DNA from 3 places in the Paenibacillus sp. Lou8.1 genome. Region 3 is predicted to be linked to each of the others. Evidence: riboswitches for the same ligand, from Rfam matches in the RefSeq annotation. Region 3 holds a riboswitch; each other region holds the start of a gene.
What was found. Region 3 has a riboswitch for thiamine pyrophosphate ahead of thiC (phosphomethylpyrimidine synthase ThiC). Riboswitches for the same ligand answer to the same signal wherever they lie in the genome.

Region 1 (4,422 bases), on a different contig from region 3:
CTCTATAAAGGCGGTTCCGTCAAAAAGCAGGTCAACAATCTGTCCGCTGATCTCGCTCTCGTCAGCGTGGCCACCCTTGATCACAACGAATTTTGGTCCCATACTGCTAATATGTCTCGCAGCCTCGCGGCGATCCTCCATCGTATGGATACTGATCCCTGTCAGGGCTTCCGCCTCCGGGATATTCGGTGTAACGACCAGGGCCAAGGGGAGCAGGTCGTCCTTCAAAGCCTGCACCGCTTCCAGCTGCAGCAGTTCAGCGCCTCCCTTGGCAATCATCACGGGATCGACGACGACCTTTTTCCAGCCGAACCTTCGGATCTGCTCGCTCACAAGACGGATGATGCCGGCATTAAACAGCATGCCAGTCTTCAGGGCATCCACTCCAAGGTCTAATCCTACAGCTTCGATCTGTTCCGCTGTTGCTTCCTCTGGTAGCGGATATACGCCGTGGACCCCTAAGGTATTCTGTACGGTAATGGCCGTAATAGCCGACATGCCGTACACGCCAAGTTCTTGAAAGGTTTTGAGATCAGCTTGAATTCCAGCCCCGCCGCCACTGTCTGAACCAGCAATCGTCAGCGCTCTGGGTACACGAACGTCTGTCATCGCGCACCACCTGCTGCTGTTGTTCCGGCTTCATGGATCGAGACATGCCCCTCTAGTGAACCTGTATGCAGTTTGGCCAGCTCGTCGAGAAAGGCAATCTGGAAGCTGCCGGGCCCCAGCTCTGCGGTACGTGCTGCGGCTCGAGAAGCTGCTGCACCGTAAAATGCCAAACCTGCTGTACCGGCGAGCAGCAGGTTGGGTTCAACAGCTGCAAAGGCACCTAACACAGAGGTCAGCAGGCAGCCTGCTCCGGTTACCTTCGTGAGGAGCGCGTCTCCGCCGCTAATCATTCGTGCTTCGGCCCCATCGGTGATGACATCCTCTTTTCCAGTAATGACAACCATCGTATTGAGCGTTCGAGCAGCCCGAATTGCCAGATCGACATGGCCGCTGTCAGCACTGTCACCGGCATCTACGCCTTTAATCTCACGCGCTTCTCCAACAAGATGTGCGACTTCGGCTGCATTGCCCCGCACCAATGAGATTTTGACTTCACTCAGGATTCGCAGTGCCGATTCAGTTCTAAAGCTCGTTGCTCCCGCACCGACCGGATCTAGCAGCACCGGAACACCGTGTGCATTCGCCGATTGTCCAGCAATGATCATGGCATCCACCAGTTCGCGGTTCAGTGTACCGATGTTTAACACGACGGCACCTGCTATTTTTGCCATATCTGCTACTTCCTCAGGTGCATAGGCCATCACCGGGGAGGCGCCCAATGCATACAGGCCGTTGGCCGTAAAGTTGGTGACTACCACATTGGTCATATTGTGAACGAGGGGTTTGGTGTTTTGTACCTTCGTCAGGAGATCCGAATAGCTTTTTTCCCATGTACTCATAATGATTATCCTCTCTATAGTTGGTAGTTCAACAGGGCATTTAACCGTACTTCACGAATCGAATTGCCAGGCTAACTATTCCAAGACCGTTACCTGCATCTGGACTGGCCATTCTTCTTGCGTATAAGCCATGTCCCAGAACTTATATTCCAGCTGGCAGCTCAGTATAAAATGCTCAATCATCCGCTCCCGCTCAGCAGCCGTTGCGTCTTCCGCCCAAGCATCTACACGTTCTCGGAACTTGAGTGTTGTATCATCAAGCTGGTCTCCATAGAAGCCCATCCATTCATAGAACGGATGAGACTCATCCGGCTTTACTTCATCCAGCAGCCTGCGACCAATCTCGGCATACGTCCACATACATGGCAGCAGCACAGCCAAGATCTCGCCCAGGCTACCCTCATGCGCAACCGTCAGCATGTGACGGATATAGTGATGAGCCGACGGAGCGAGCGGATATCCCTGCAACTCTTCATAGGTCACCCCTGCGACAGCACAGAAATTTTGATGCGGATGAACCTCGCTGTGGAGAATAAAAGAGATTTGTTCATTAAATACAGCCATGTCCTCCCGATTCGTGCATTTGGAGATTGCGATGCCGTATATCCGCATGTATGCGTTCAAATATTCAAAGTCCTGTTTTACATAGTGAATCAGCTGTCCCCTTGTCAAACTTCCTTCAGCAATACCTCTCACAAAGGGGTGCTCAAAAATCGCTTGAAAAATGCCGTCCGCCTGCCGACGGAGTTCTTGTGTAAAACTCAATTTCCCCACCTCCATCAAATTGAAGAGCAAGAAGTCCTGTAAGAATATAATTCCGGAACAACGCTAAAAAGCCGCCCCGGAAAAATGGAGCGGCTTCAACAATAGGCCCAATACGCAAAAAAACGTTTGAAACCTTATATACGAAGGCTCCACTTTCCTACGCTAGTACGAACTAGATCAGGTTCAAAGGGTCCAAGATACGTTCTTGTCTCAGCCATAGCGGCTCCCCTAGTGGACTTCTATTCTTTTGACTATTACTGTACATACGTTCATACGCTATGTCAAACATAGTGTGCAAAATATGAAATTTCCTCTAGTTAGGTGTTTTGAGCTTAGTGAGGGTGATGAATTACACTTTCCACAGCTTTGACCTTGGCATATTCCGGTTTCCACATTACATCCCGTATAGCTTGTTCCACATCTGAAATGTGCGCCTGGGCTACCTGATCCTGTATCGCGGCTTTTGCAACCGCAATCGCAACAGCGTACGAAACTTCGCGTAATTTTCGGATATGAGGGAGTAGTGCACCGCCAGGCGTATTCGAATCTACACCATTGGCAACAGCAACTGCTGCCGCTGTAAACATCGCAGGGGTAATCCTTTTGGCTTTAACCACAATCGCACCCAGACCCAGTCCCGGAAAAACAAAGGCATTGTTCGCCTGTCCAATCTCAAATTTCGTACCGTTATAGGTGACGGGCTCAAAAGGACTTCCGGTTGCAATCAGTGCTTTGCCATCGGTCCACCGTATCAAATCCTCGGGTACTGCTTCTGCAAGGTTTGTAGGATTGGACATGGGCATAATGATCGGGCGTTCTACATGTTTCGCCATCTCCTTGATGATCTCTTCAGAAAAGGCACCTGCTACACCGGAAGTTCCAATCAATATCGTAGGCTTCACCTGACGGATGACCTCTAGCAGTGGTATTTTGCCGTCACCCGATCGGGTCCATGAGCTGATTTCATCCTTTTTGCGCACATACGGTTTCTGATACTCCAATACGTCTTCCATATCTTCCATTAACAGCCCGCGATAATCAAAGGCCCAAAAGGACTTGAAGGAATCTTCTGCGGAAAGGCCGTCCTCAATCATAGCACCCCGAATTTGATCAGCGTTACCGATTCCTGCTGCCCCTGGGCCGAAAACAAGTATTTTTTGTTCACGCAGCGGAGTCTTGGTGACATCCACCGCCGAAAGAATCGCAGCCAAGGTCACCGCTCCTGTACCTTGTATATCATCGTTGAAGGTGAGTATGCTTTGACCGTATTTTCCTATAATATGGCGTGCATTTACGCTGCCCACATCTTCCCAATGTAAAAGCGCCTTTGGGAATTGCGCTAACGTTTTGCTGATAAAAGTATCAATAAACTGGTTATAGGCTTCTCCGCGAACCCGTTTATGGCGGTTTCCGATGTACAGTGGATCATTCAGCAGCTTTTCATTATTTGTACCTACATCCAGTACAATTGGCAGCACCCGCCCGGGATGAATGCCTGCCGCAGCCGTATACACTGCAAGCTTGCCGATAGCAATGTTAATACCCCCGACGCCCCAGTCACCAATCCCTAAAATACTTTCGGAATCTGTCACGACGATCAGATCCACATCATGGCCACTCAAACCAGAATTATGGAATGCTTGTCCAATACCGTTCGGGTTATCTATCGACAAATATATGCCTCCAGGGCGGTTGTACTCGTGACTATATTCTTGAATCGCGGTTCCTACGGTCGGCGTGTAGACTACGGGCAGCATTTCACTCAAATGATCGGTTAGCAGCCGGTAGTAGAGTACGACATTTCGGTTGTGAAGGTCGTTGAGAGAAGCATTTTTTCGCAGCATGGTGGGTTGTGCCAGAAACTGCTGATATGCCCGTACGCTCTGTTTCTCTAATGAAAGGACGGTGGGAGGAAGGATTCCTTCCAAACCCAGTTCTTTGCGTTCTTCTTCTGTAAAAGCGACACCTTTGTTCAAAAGGGGATTTGCCAACACATCCTTTCCCCGCAATGGAGTAGATAATGAGCCATCGCGATTGACATAAAAAGCTTCCATAGAAAGACCTTCTTTCTCTTCATTTTCATAACTATTCATAACGAAAGATGACATGTTGTCCATAGTATGGACGTGCAAATATGTTTTATTCTTGCATTTATCTATGACAAAATAACCATATTTGTTTCTTTCTAATGATATAAAAGAACTAACTT
Region 2 (4,422 bases), on a different contig from region 3:
AAACCGCCCCCTGCCAGGCCGTTAAAAAGAAGAGGACCGCCACAAGGGGCGGCCATACGCTTTTCCACCAGGATGCGTTCTTGCCTTTCGGATTCATGGGCGATATTTCTCGGTCAGCTTGTTCATGCTGATGCCTTGTGGGTTATGTGCGATTTTGATCTGTGAAATGACGCTGGGACTGCCCGCTTCCGTCAAAGCCTCGTGCATTTCTTTAACCACTTTCAGCAACTCGTCGAGCTCGCCCTCCATGGTCGTATCCAATGGATTCACCTGATATTTGACTCCGGAGCGCTGAATGACCTCAATCGCCTTATCTACATACGGGTAAGAGTCCTCGTTATTAGGAGTTTTAGGGATTACTTGAATACTGAGCAGTGTGTTAGCCATGAAAATTCACCTGTCCTTTATTGTGGAGTTGTTTTGAGAAAATAGGGTGGTTTAAGGCGGGGAGACCGCTTCGCGTTTCATTTGATCTTACGATCGCTGTTGCCGTGGGATTCTTTGAATAAATTTTAAAAGGTAAGAATCCCACGGCAAAGGCGAACGCTGCGCTTCTCCAGATTCAAATGAACCGCTACGCTGCCAACCGCCTTAAAAAGCACCTTAGTTTTTAAGCTAGGTTGTACGGTATTTTGTATTTTTCTCACATAAGCGCACCTGCTTTTGCGCTTAGACACTATGAGACTAAAGAATAAACCAAGTGGAACGAGAACGAAGTGGGCGGAATGGTGCTGTACAAGCGTTAGCGTTCGCCTTTGTACCCAGATTTCAACCTCTGGATATTCATAAAAGAAATCTGGGTACAACAGCGATGGGAAGCACCATCCGACTGCGTAGTGGAACTTCGTTCACTTCTCTAGTTCAGTCTTATTTAGCGTTTTAACAAATGATCAGCGCTTGGGCAAGAAGTCGTTTGTGAAGGCTTTATCCACTTCCAAAGGCTTGCTGAGCAGCTTGCGTTCGTACATCCAGTCCGAATAGTTTTGCCATACCTCCGCTTTTTGCACACCCCATTGCGCGGCATCGTCCTGATAACGCGGGCTCAGCCATTTTTGGCTGGCAAGTACCAGTTTTTTATCCAGCTCCGGTACAGCTTTGCTTAAGATGTCCGCGGCTTCATCTGGATGGGCGATAGTGTATTCATAGCCTTGTGCGGTAGCGTTCATGAACGCTTTTACCAGTTCTGGATCATTTTTTATTGTCTGTTCGTTGCTCACAATTACAGGTGTATAGTAATCGAGGCTTTTGGAATAATCTTTTACATACAGCATATCTAATGACTCACCTCGAAGCTGGGCCTCAATTCCGGTCCATGCGTAGAAAATCCAGGCAAAGTCGATATCCCGCTTCACGGCTGTAAAATAGTCTGCATTGCCCATGTTGACGATCTTCACTTTGCTCACATCGCCTTTGTCTGAATCCATGATGGATTTCATGACCGCTTCTTCTACGGGAGAGCCCCAACCGCCGTATTTTTTACCTTCAAAATCTTTGGGGCTCTTAATTCCGCGATCTACTGGGGCTGCGAAGCCTGAGGTATTATGCTGAATCACCGCAGCGATGGATACAAGCGGCACGCCTTGCGTACGAGCCTGTGTGACGCCTTCTTGGTAGCTAATACCAAAAGGTGCAGCATTAGAGGCAACCATTTGATCGGCTCCGCCTGAACCAGGTTGAATAATTTGGACATTCAAACCCGCTTTTTCGTAAAATCCTTTGTCCTTGGCAACATAGAGTCCCGTATGATTCGTATTGGGTGTCCAGTCGAGCACGACTTTAACATCTTTGAGCTCCTTTGCCGGAGTAGACGTTTGAGTGTTGGTAGCGGGAGCCGCTTCTTGGGATGTGGAGGGACTTCCACCGCAAGCGGTCAGGGTCAAGGCCATGAGCCACAGACTGATCAGTCCCAGGCTTAACATTTTCATGCGCTTCATCGTTGTGTTCTCTCCTTTAATTACCCGTTATCCGTCCAATCAGACAGCTTATGTTCCCCATTTTCATAAAAATAACATCTGCCGGACGCGATCTTTCCAACAACTTAATCTTCAACAAAAAAAGCGCCCCGAGGTTCCGGGACGCTTGCGCTTGTATATACCAAAGTAAGGGATGGTCCTATGTAAAAAAGGCACATCTTGCTTAAGCATTCCTACGCTGGCATTACCCAGATCAGGTTGTAAGGGTCAGTGTCTTGGGACACACTCTCAGCCGGCCGATTCCAGCACCCCTGGCATTGTAAGGTTTAATGGGTTCATTTATTCGGGTTTACTACGACGATTATATGCCTTGAATGCGGGTCTGTCCAGCATGGAGGAAGAGATGGCGGTTCATTTGCCGAACGATAGGGTACACTTTTACTGTGAGCTTTGATCTGAAAATGAGCATGCATCAATCCGATCTGATCGGGTCATGTTATTTTCAGAACAGCTGTGCAGGTAGGTTCAGATGGGCTGGTGCCCAATGGCATGGCCGTAGAGAATTCTAATTCGTGAAAAGGAGTTGTTGTACTGTGGGTAAAACGGAAACATTGGATCGTAGCCAACTAGAACAAGCCATTGTGAAGGCTTTGGATAACAACAAATTTTGCTCGTTAGGTACGGTAGAGGGTGGCAAACCGAAAGTACGCTATATGGCCCTTTTTAACGATGGAATGAACATTCATCTGGCGACAGATCGCAAAACGCATAAAGTGGATGAGCTAAAGGATAATCCGAATGCTTATCTGCTGCTGGGTTATGAAGTTGGCGGTACAAAGGAAGTCGTAGAAGTGGAGGCTACTGTCCAGATTACAGCTGATGAAGGGCTGCGCAAACAAGTGTGGAACGATTCCTTGAAGGAATGGTTTTCCGGACCGGATGATCCCGATTATGTCATTCTGGACGTGAATCCGACTCGCATTGAGTATGTGGGTCAGCAAACGGAGCGCCAAGTGTGGAATAAATAATGAGAATATAAATGGATAAACCAGTGAATCTCCGAGTTTTTTAGGAGGTTTGCTGGTTTTTTTATTTTTGAGAGAATTAATTATTTTTTCATAAATAATTTAAGTGAATGACTACTCTTTTGTCTGGCGTTGGATTAAAATAGAAATGGTGGGTTCAAGGCTTACATATATGTGCAAAAGTATGTATATGAGGCATACACCTTAATGAGGAGGGGTATATTTTGTTATTTCGTAAAAATTGGTTTAAAGGGTTTACAGCAATAGTTGTAGCTTGTAGCATGCTGGTGTTTTCGGCCGCTCCATCCTGGGCAGCTAGCGATTCTCGCGATAGCGCTACGGTGAATTTGCGGATCATGGAAACAACGGATATTCATGCGTCGCTGATGAACTATGATTACTATTCAGACAAAGAAACCAACGAATATGGCTTGATTAGCACAGCTTGTTTGATCCAACAGGCGCGCAGTGAAACAAGAAACAGCATGCTGTTCGATAACGGTGATTTGTTACAGGGCAATCCATTAGGCGATTATATGGCCAGAAACAAAACCTATGAAAAAGAAGGCGGTGTCCATCCAGTCTACAAGATGATGAACTTGATGGGCTATGATGCGGCGACAGTGGGCAACCACGAATTCAACTATGGTCTCGATTTTCTGGAAAAATCGCTCAAGGGAGCCGATTTCCCTTACGTAAATGCGAATGTTTATGTTGATAAGGGGGGGCAAGCTACTAAAAATTATTTTACCCCTTATCAAATTCTTGATAAAACGGTAACGGATGAGAAAGGTGAAGAGCATACGCTCAGAGTGGGTGTCATCGGCTTGGTCACACCTCAAATTATGCAGTGGGATGAAGCCAATTTGAAGGATAAAGTCGTTACGAAGGATATTGTGGAAACGGCGAAAAAGTTTATTCCTCAAATGAAGACGGAAGGTGCTGACATTATTGTCGTGCTTGCGCACACAGGTTATGAGGATGTGCCGCAAACGCCAATGATGGAGAATGCCGTTAAATATTTAAGCCAGGTGGACGGAATTAACGCTATTCTGTTTGGGCATGCTCATAAATCTTTCCCTGGTCCTGATTTTAAAGAAATGAAGGGTGTAGATCTAGATAAAGGAACCATTAACGGCGTACCGGCCGTGGAAGCTTCCTCATGGGGCAAGGAGCTGGGTATTATTGACCTGAGCCTGGAAAAGAAAAACCGCGAGTGGAACGTAACAAACTCTCAGTCTGAAGTACGTCCGGTTGTGAATACCACTAACCAGGCTGTGCAGTTTACTCCTGACTACAAACTGACAGATTCGATCAAGGAAGAGCATCAAGGAACCTTGGATTATATTCGTCAACCTGTCGGAACAACGACTGCACCGATTACCAGCTATTTTGCATTAGTGCAGGACGATCCTTCTATTCAAATCGTGACGAATGCACAGAAATGGTATGTTCAAAACCATCTTAAAGGAACTGAATACGAA
Region 3 (4,422 bases):
CAGCATCGTATTTTACCTCCCGTATCCCACTATGGCTATCCGGCCGATCTGGCAGATCTGCCCTGGATGCATACGTACCCAGTATATTCACTGTCTCATCGGAAATATGTCTATGAACTCCCTTAATCCGGTCACATCTGTTAGGTAAAACAATGAATACCCATGGAACACGAAAAAGAAGCCCAGCTACGGCACGGGTTAAGTGTCCATAGACAGGCTTCTTCAAGGGGAAGAATAGAATATAGTTCTTCGAAAAATAATTTTTTACTTCGTATTCGTTTGTTTGTGGGCATCAGCGGTGGTTTTCTTGTCCTCCAGCTCCTGTACACTGCTTAGAAACGTCGATACCCGTCGCAAATATTCACGCGGGTGCTCTCTGAAAATAAGCTCATGTATCCCGTTTTTAACAATCCATACACTGGAAAGCGGGTTGGTTTGATTGGCAGCGAGCTTTTCCGCAATAGGATAAGGAGCTTTTTCATCCTGTGTACCATGCACAAACATGATCGGGAACGGGTAGTTTTCCTTTTTAACCTCCTGATATGGAATCTGATGCAAGCTGGTGCCGTTCAAAATTGGAAACAGCAACTCCAGAATTTCCAAAGACGGATGTCTTGGCAGATTAATTTGATTGTGAATGTTATGGTACAGCGTATCCGGTTCCAGCAGGAAGGTGCTGTCCAAAATCATTGCGTCCACATCTTTGGTTTGCAAGCCCGCCTGAAGAGCGGTGCCTGCTCCCATGGAGAAGCCCCATACGATAATCTCCGATGAGCCGCGTTGCTTCGCAAGCTGAATTGCTCCGAGGAGCTGTTGGGATTCTGCTTTGCCTCCGGTTGCGACTGCTTTGCTGTTTTGTGACGCAAATCCATAATCGAACATGACCACATTAAAGTTCAAACTGTGGGCATAATGCGCCAGATCATACATGGGAATCCAGCTTTCTTCGCGGTTAGCCCCATAACCATGGCTGAAAATAATCGTTTTCCGCGATTGATCCGCCGGGATATACCAGCCTTGTACCATGCGGCTACCATCCTTGGCAGGGAAGCTAACTTCCTCATAAGGCATGCTTTTGGCCTGCATCGGATTAGAGTACAGCGGTGCAACGGTGGGATTCGTAAGTACCCATGCGATGTAAGCATGCAAGGCAATAAAACAAAACAACAGAAAAAAGACGACCGACAGCAGCAGAGCAATCACAACGTGCTTGAACCGCAGCAGACGGGGATTAAAGAGTGGGGTGGACGGCTCCTGAACAGCGGTCTGTAGCTGAGCGTTGCGCTGGGATGTCGAAATCATGTAAGAGCCTCCTTATATAAAATTGATCTTCGTTTCATAGAATTTAGGTATAATTCCACTTGAAAATAGTAGTGTAGATCCGTATAGATACCTATTATCGTATGATGGGGATTATCCAAAGTCAACGCCTGAACCGGAAAAGTAAAAATGATGCAAAGAATTGTCGATGTTTGTTCTCGTTCTGTAATATGGTTGTCACAAAAACATCGGTTTACAGTAGCCGCGACTATTCTATATAATTTATGTAACCATGTTTCATAGTGTGAAACGAATATGGATACAAGAGGAGCGGTTCACGATGGAAGACCGTAAATTAACCGTTCGCGCTGTAGAGCGTGCACTTGATATACTGCTGTGTTTTACCGCAAATTCGGATCTTGGCCTGACGGAGATTGCCTCCAAAATTGGTCTACATAAAAGCACGGTTCATCGGCTGCTGACTACGTTGGAGGATCGGGGCTTTGTCGTTCGGAATGCCGAAACGGAAAAATATCGACTTGGCTTCCGTATTTGGGAGCTATCCACGCATTTGTCCCAAAGTGACGAGCCGGCGGTGTTGTTACAACCTGCAATGGAAGGACTACGTGACCGTCTGGGCGAGACGGTCAGCTTGTACTTACGGGACGGCAGCATGCGTATTCGCATACAAGCCGTGCAGAGCAATCAGGCGATCCGCAGGGTTGCGCCTGTAGGTGCGCGTATGCCGCTGGCTGTAGGGGCCTCCAGCAAGGTGCTGGCGGCCTTTATGCCGCCGCAGGAGCTGGAAGCCCTGCTAAGCGGGGATGAATGGCCGCCCTCAGTAGACCCGGAGGTCTATAAAGCTCAGCTGCAGGACATTCGCGAGAAGGGCTATGCGACCAGCTATGAAGAACGGGAGCCAGGGGCTGCTGCTGTGGCAGCGCCAATTGTGAACCGGAAGGGACAGGTCACTGCGGCTTTATCTGTATCTGGCCCGGTCAGTCGACTTGCACCCGAGACGCTACATGACTTTGCTCCGATTTTGATCGAAGCGGCGAAGGAAATGGGGCTTATGCTTCCGTAATAAGAATGAACACAGTTGAAGCAAGCAGAGTGATTTGATGGAGAACGTCTCCTTGGTAAAGGGAACCTAAAAGGGTTGCCAAAGCCATAAATTTGAAGTAGTCTGGTAAGGAAGGCGGGATGTCTGTTATATCCGCCTCATGTGAATAAAGTATCACAGTTACTGGGGGAGCCTGTAATGCCGGGCTGAGATGGAATCGTGCAAGATTCCGGACCCTTTGCACCTGATCTGGATCATACCAGCGTAGGGAAGTAATCGGCCATTGAAATGTATACGCGGCTGCTGTCTACGGTGACGCATTGGAATATCATTATTCCACATGCGTACTGTCTGGATAGCTGCCTCGTTAGATTAGCCGGTTCCCTGGGGAACCGGCTTTTTTGCATAGATCAGCGCCACCCTGGGAATGGTTCCGGATCGGTGTGTCATTTCATCGAAACGGGAGGAATGGACAATGAAGCCGACAGAAGCAGAAGGAACAAAAGGAACAGAATTGAAATCAGCAGAAGTAAGATTGGTAGGAACAAAAGAAGTTGAGGTAGAGAAGACAAACGGGGAGCAAGCCAGTGGGGTAACGCCCTTTCCAGGAAGCCGTAAGGTATATATTCAAGGCTCGCGGCCGGACATTGCCGTGCCAGAGCGCGAAATTGCTCTTCATCCTACACATACGCCGCAGGGCACGGAGCATCATGAGCCATTGCGTGTATATGATACAAGCGGTCCCATGACCGACGAAGCCTATCAGGTCGATATCCGTCAGGGCCTGCCTCCATTCCGGCGAGCTTGGGCCCTGGAACGGGGCGATGTGGAGGCTTACGAGGGACGCGCCGTCAAGCCGGAGGATAATGGACTGAAACCTGGCTCCAAACGGGAGACAGTGGAATTTCCCGGCGTGACCAACCGTCCGCTTCGTGCTTCGCAAGGGCGTACAGTGACGCAAATGCATTATGCGCGGCAAGGGATCATTACGCCCGAAATGGAATTTGCGGCGATCCGCGAAGGGGTGGAGCCTGAGTTTGTACGGCAGGAATTGGCGGCTGGACGAGCCATTTTGCCTTCGAATATCAATCACCCGGAAAGTGAGCCAATGGTCATTGGGCGTCATTTTCACGTGAAGATCAATGCGAACATTGGTAATTCTGCGGTTACCTCCTCCATCGAGGAGGAAGTGGAGAAAATGACTTGGGCTGTGCGTTGGGGCTCGGATACGGTTATGGACCTGTCCACAGGCCGTAATATCCATACAACACGTGAATGGATCATTCGGAATTCTCCTGTACCGATTGGGACTGTGCCGCTGTATCAGGCACTTGAAAAGGTAAACGGTGAAGCAGAAGCGCTGACGTGGGAGTTGTATCGCGATACGCTGATTGAGCAGGCGGAGCAGGGAGTGGACTACTTTACAATTCATGCGGGTGTATTGCTGCGGTATATTCCGATGACGGCGAATAGAATGACGGGAATTGTGTCCCGGGGTGGGTCAATCATGGCAGCCTGGTGCCTTGCGCACCATCAGGAGAATTTTTTGTATACACATTTTGAAGAAATTTGCGAAATTATGAAAGCCTATGATGTGGCCTTTTCTCTCGGGGATGGTCTACGTCCGGGTAGTATCTATGATGCGAATGATGAAGCACAGTTTGCAGAGCTGGAAACGTTGGGCGAGCTAACGCAAATCGCATGGAAGCATGATGTTCAGGTCATGATTGAAGGGCCGGGACATGTCCCTATGCATAAAATCAAAGAGAATGTGGATTTACAAATGGAGATTTGTAAGGAGGCTCCTTTCTATACCTTGGGACCGCTCACGACGGATATTGCCCCCGGATATGATCATATTACCTCAGCCATCGGGGCGGCGATGATCGGTTGGTTCGGGACGTCCATGCTGTGCTATGTTACGCCCAAGGAGCATTTGGGTCTGCCCAATAAGGATGATGTCCGTGAGGGTGTCATTACCTACAAAATTGCGGCACATGCTGCCGATCTGGCGAAGGGGCATCCACGAGCGCAGCAGCGGGATGATGCTTTGTCCAAGGCGCGCTTTGAGTTCCGCTGGCGGGATCAGTTCAATCTGT

Region 1: linked by a shared signal. The riboswitch ahead of tenA (thiaminase II) and the one ahead of thiC (phosphomethylpyrimidine synthase ThiC) in region 3 are both predicted to bind thiamine pyrophosphate.
Region 2: linked by a shared signal. The riboswitch ahead of NLX78_RS14180 (ABC transporter substrate-binding protein) and the one ahead of thiC (phosphomethylpyrimidine synthase ThiC) in region 3 are both predicted to bind thiamine pyrophosphate.

What each region holds. Positions count from the first base shown of each region.
Region 1 is NZ_JANAVN010000005.1:262,650-267,071, forward strand. Features, by position in the region: gene thiD (bifunctional hydroxymethylpyrimidine kinase/phosphomethylpyrimidine kinase) at 1-609, opposite strand, end outside; gene thiM (hydroxyethylthiazole kinase) at 606-1,448, opposite strand; gene tenA (thiaminase II) at 1,524-2,213, opposite strand; TPP riboswitch at 2,351-2,453, opposite strand; gene NLX78_RS09445 (NAD-dependent malic enzyme) at 2,546-4,267, opposite strand.
Region 2 is NZ_JANAVN010000009.1:53,069-57,490, forward strand. Features, by position in the region: gene NLX78_RS14165 (ABC transporter permease) at 1-97, opposite strand, end outside; gene NLX78_RS14170 (MTH1187 family thiamine-binding protein) at 94-387, opposite strand; gene NLX78_RS14175 (hypothetical protein) at 701-883, shown strand; gene NLX78_RS14180 (ABC transporter substrate-binding protein) at 891-1,934, opposite strand; TPP riboswitch at 2,127-2,236, opposite strand; gene NLX78_RS14185 (pyridoxamine 5'-phosphate oxidase family protein) at 2,507-2,941, shown strand; gene NLX78_RS14190 (bifunctional 2',3'-cyclic-nucleotide 2'-phosphodiesterase/3'-nucleotidase) at 3,163-4,422, shown strand, end outside.
Region 3 is NZ_JANAVN010000013.1:45,596-50,017, reverse strand. Features, by position in the region: gene NLX78_RS18550 (Fe-Mn family superoxide dismutase) at 1-6, opposite strand, end outside; gene NLX78_RS18545 (alpha/beta hydrolase) at 265-1,302, opposite strand; gene NLX78_RS18540 (IclR family transcriptional regulator) at 1,601-2,344, shown strand; TPP riboswitch at 2,499-2,611, shown strand; gene thiC (phosphomethylpyrimidine synthase ThiC) at 2,799-4,422, shown strand, end outside.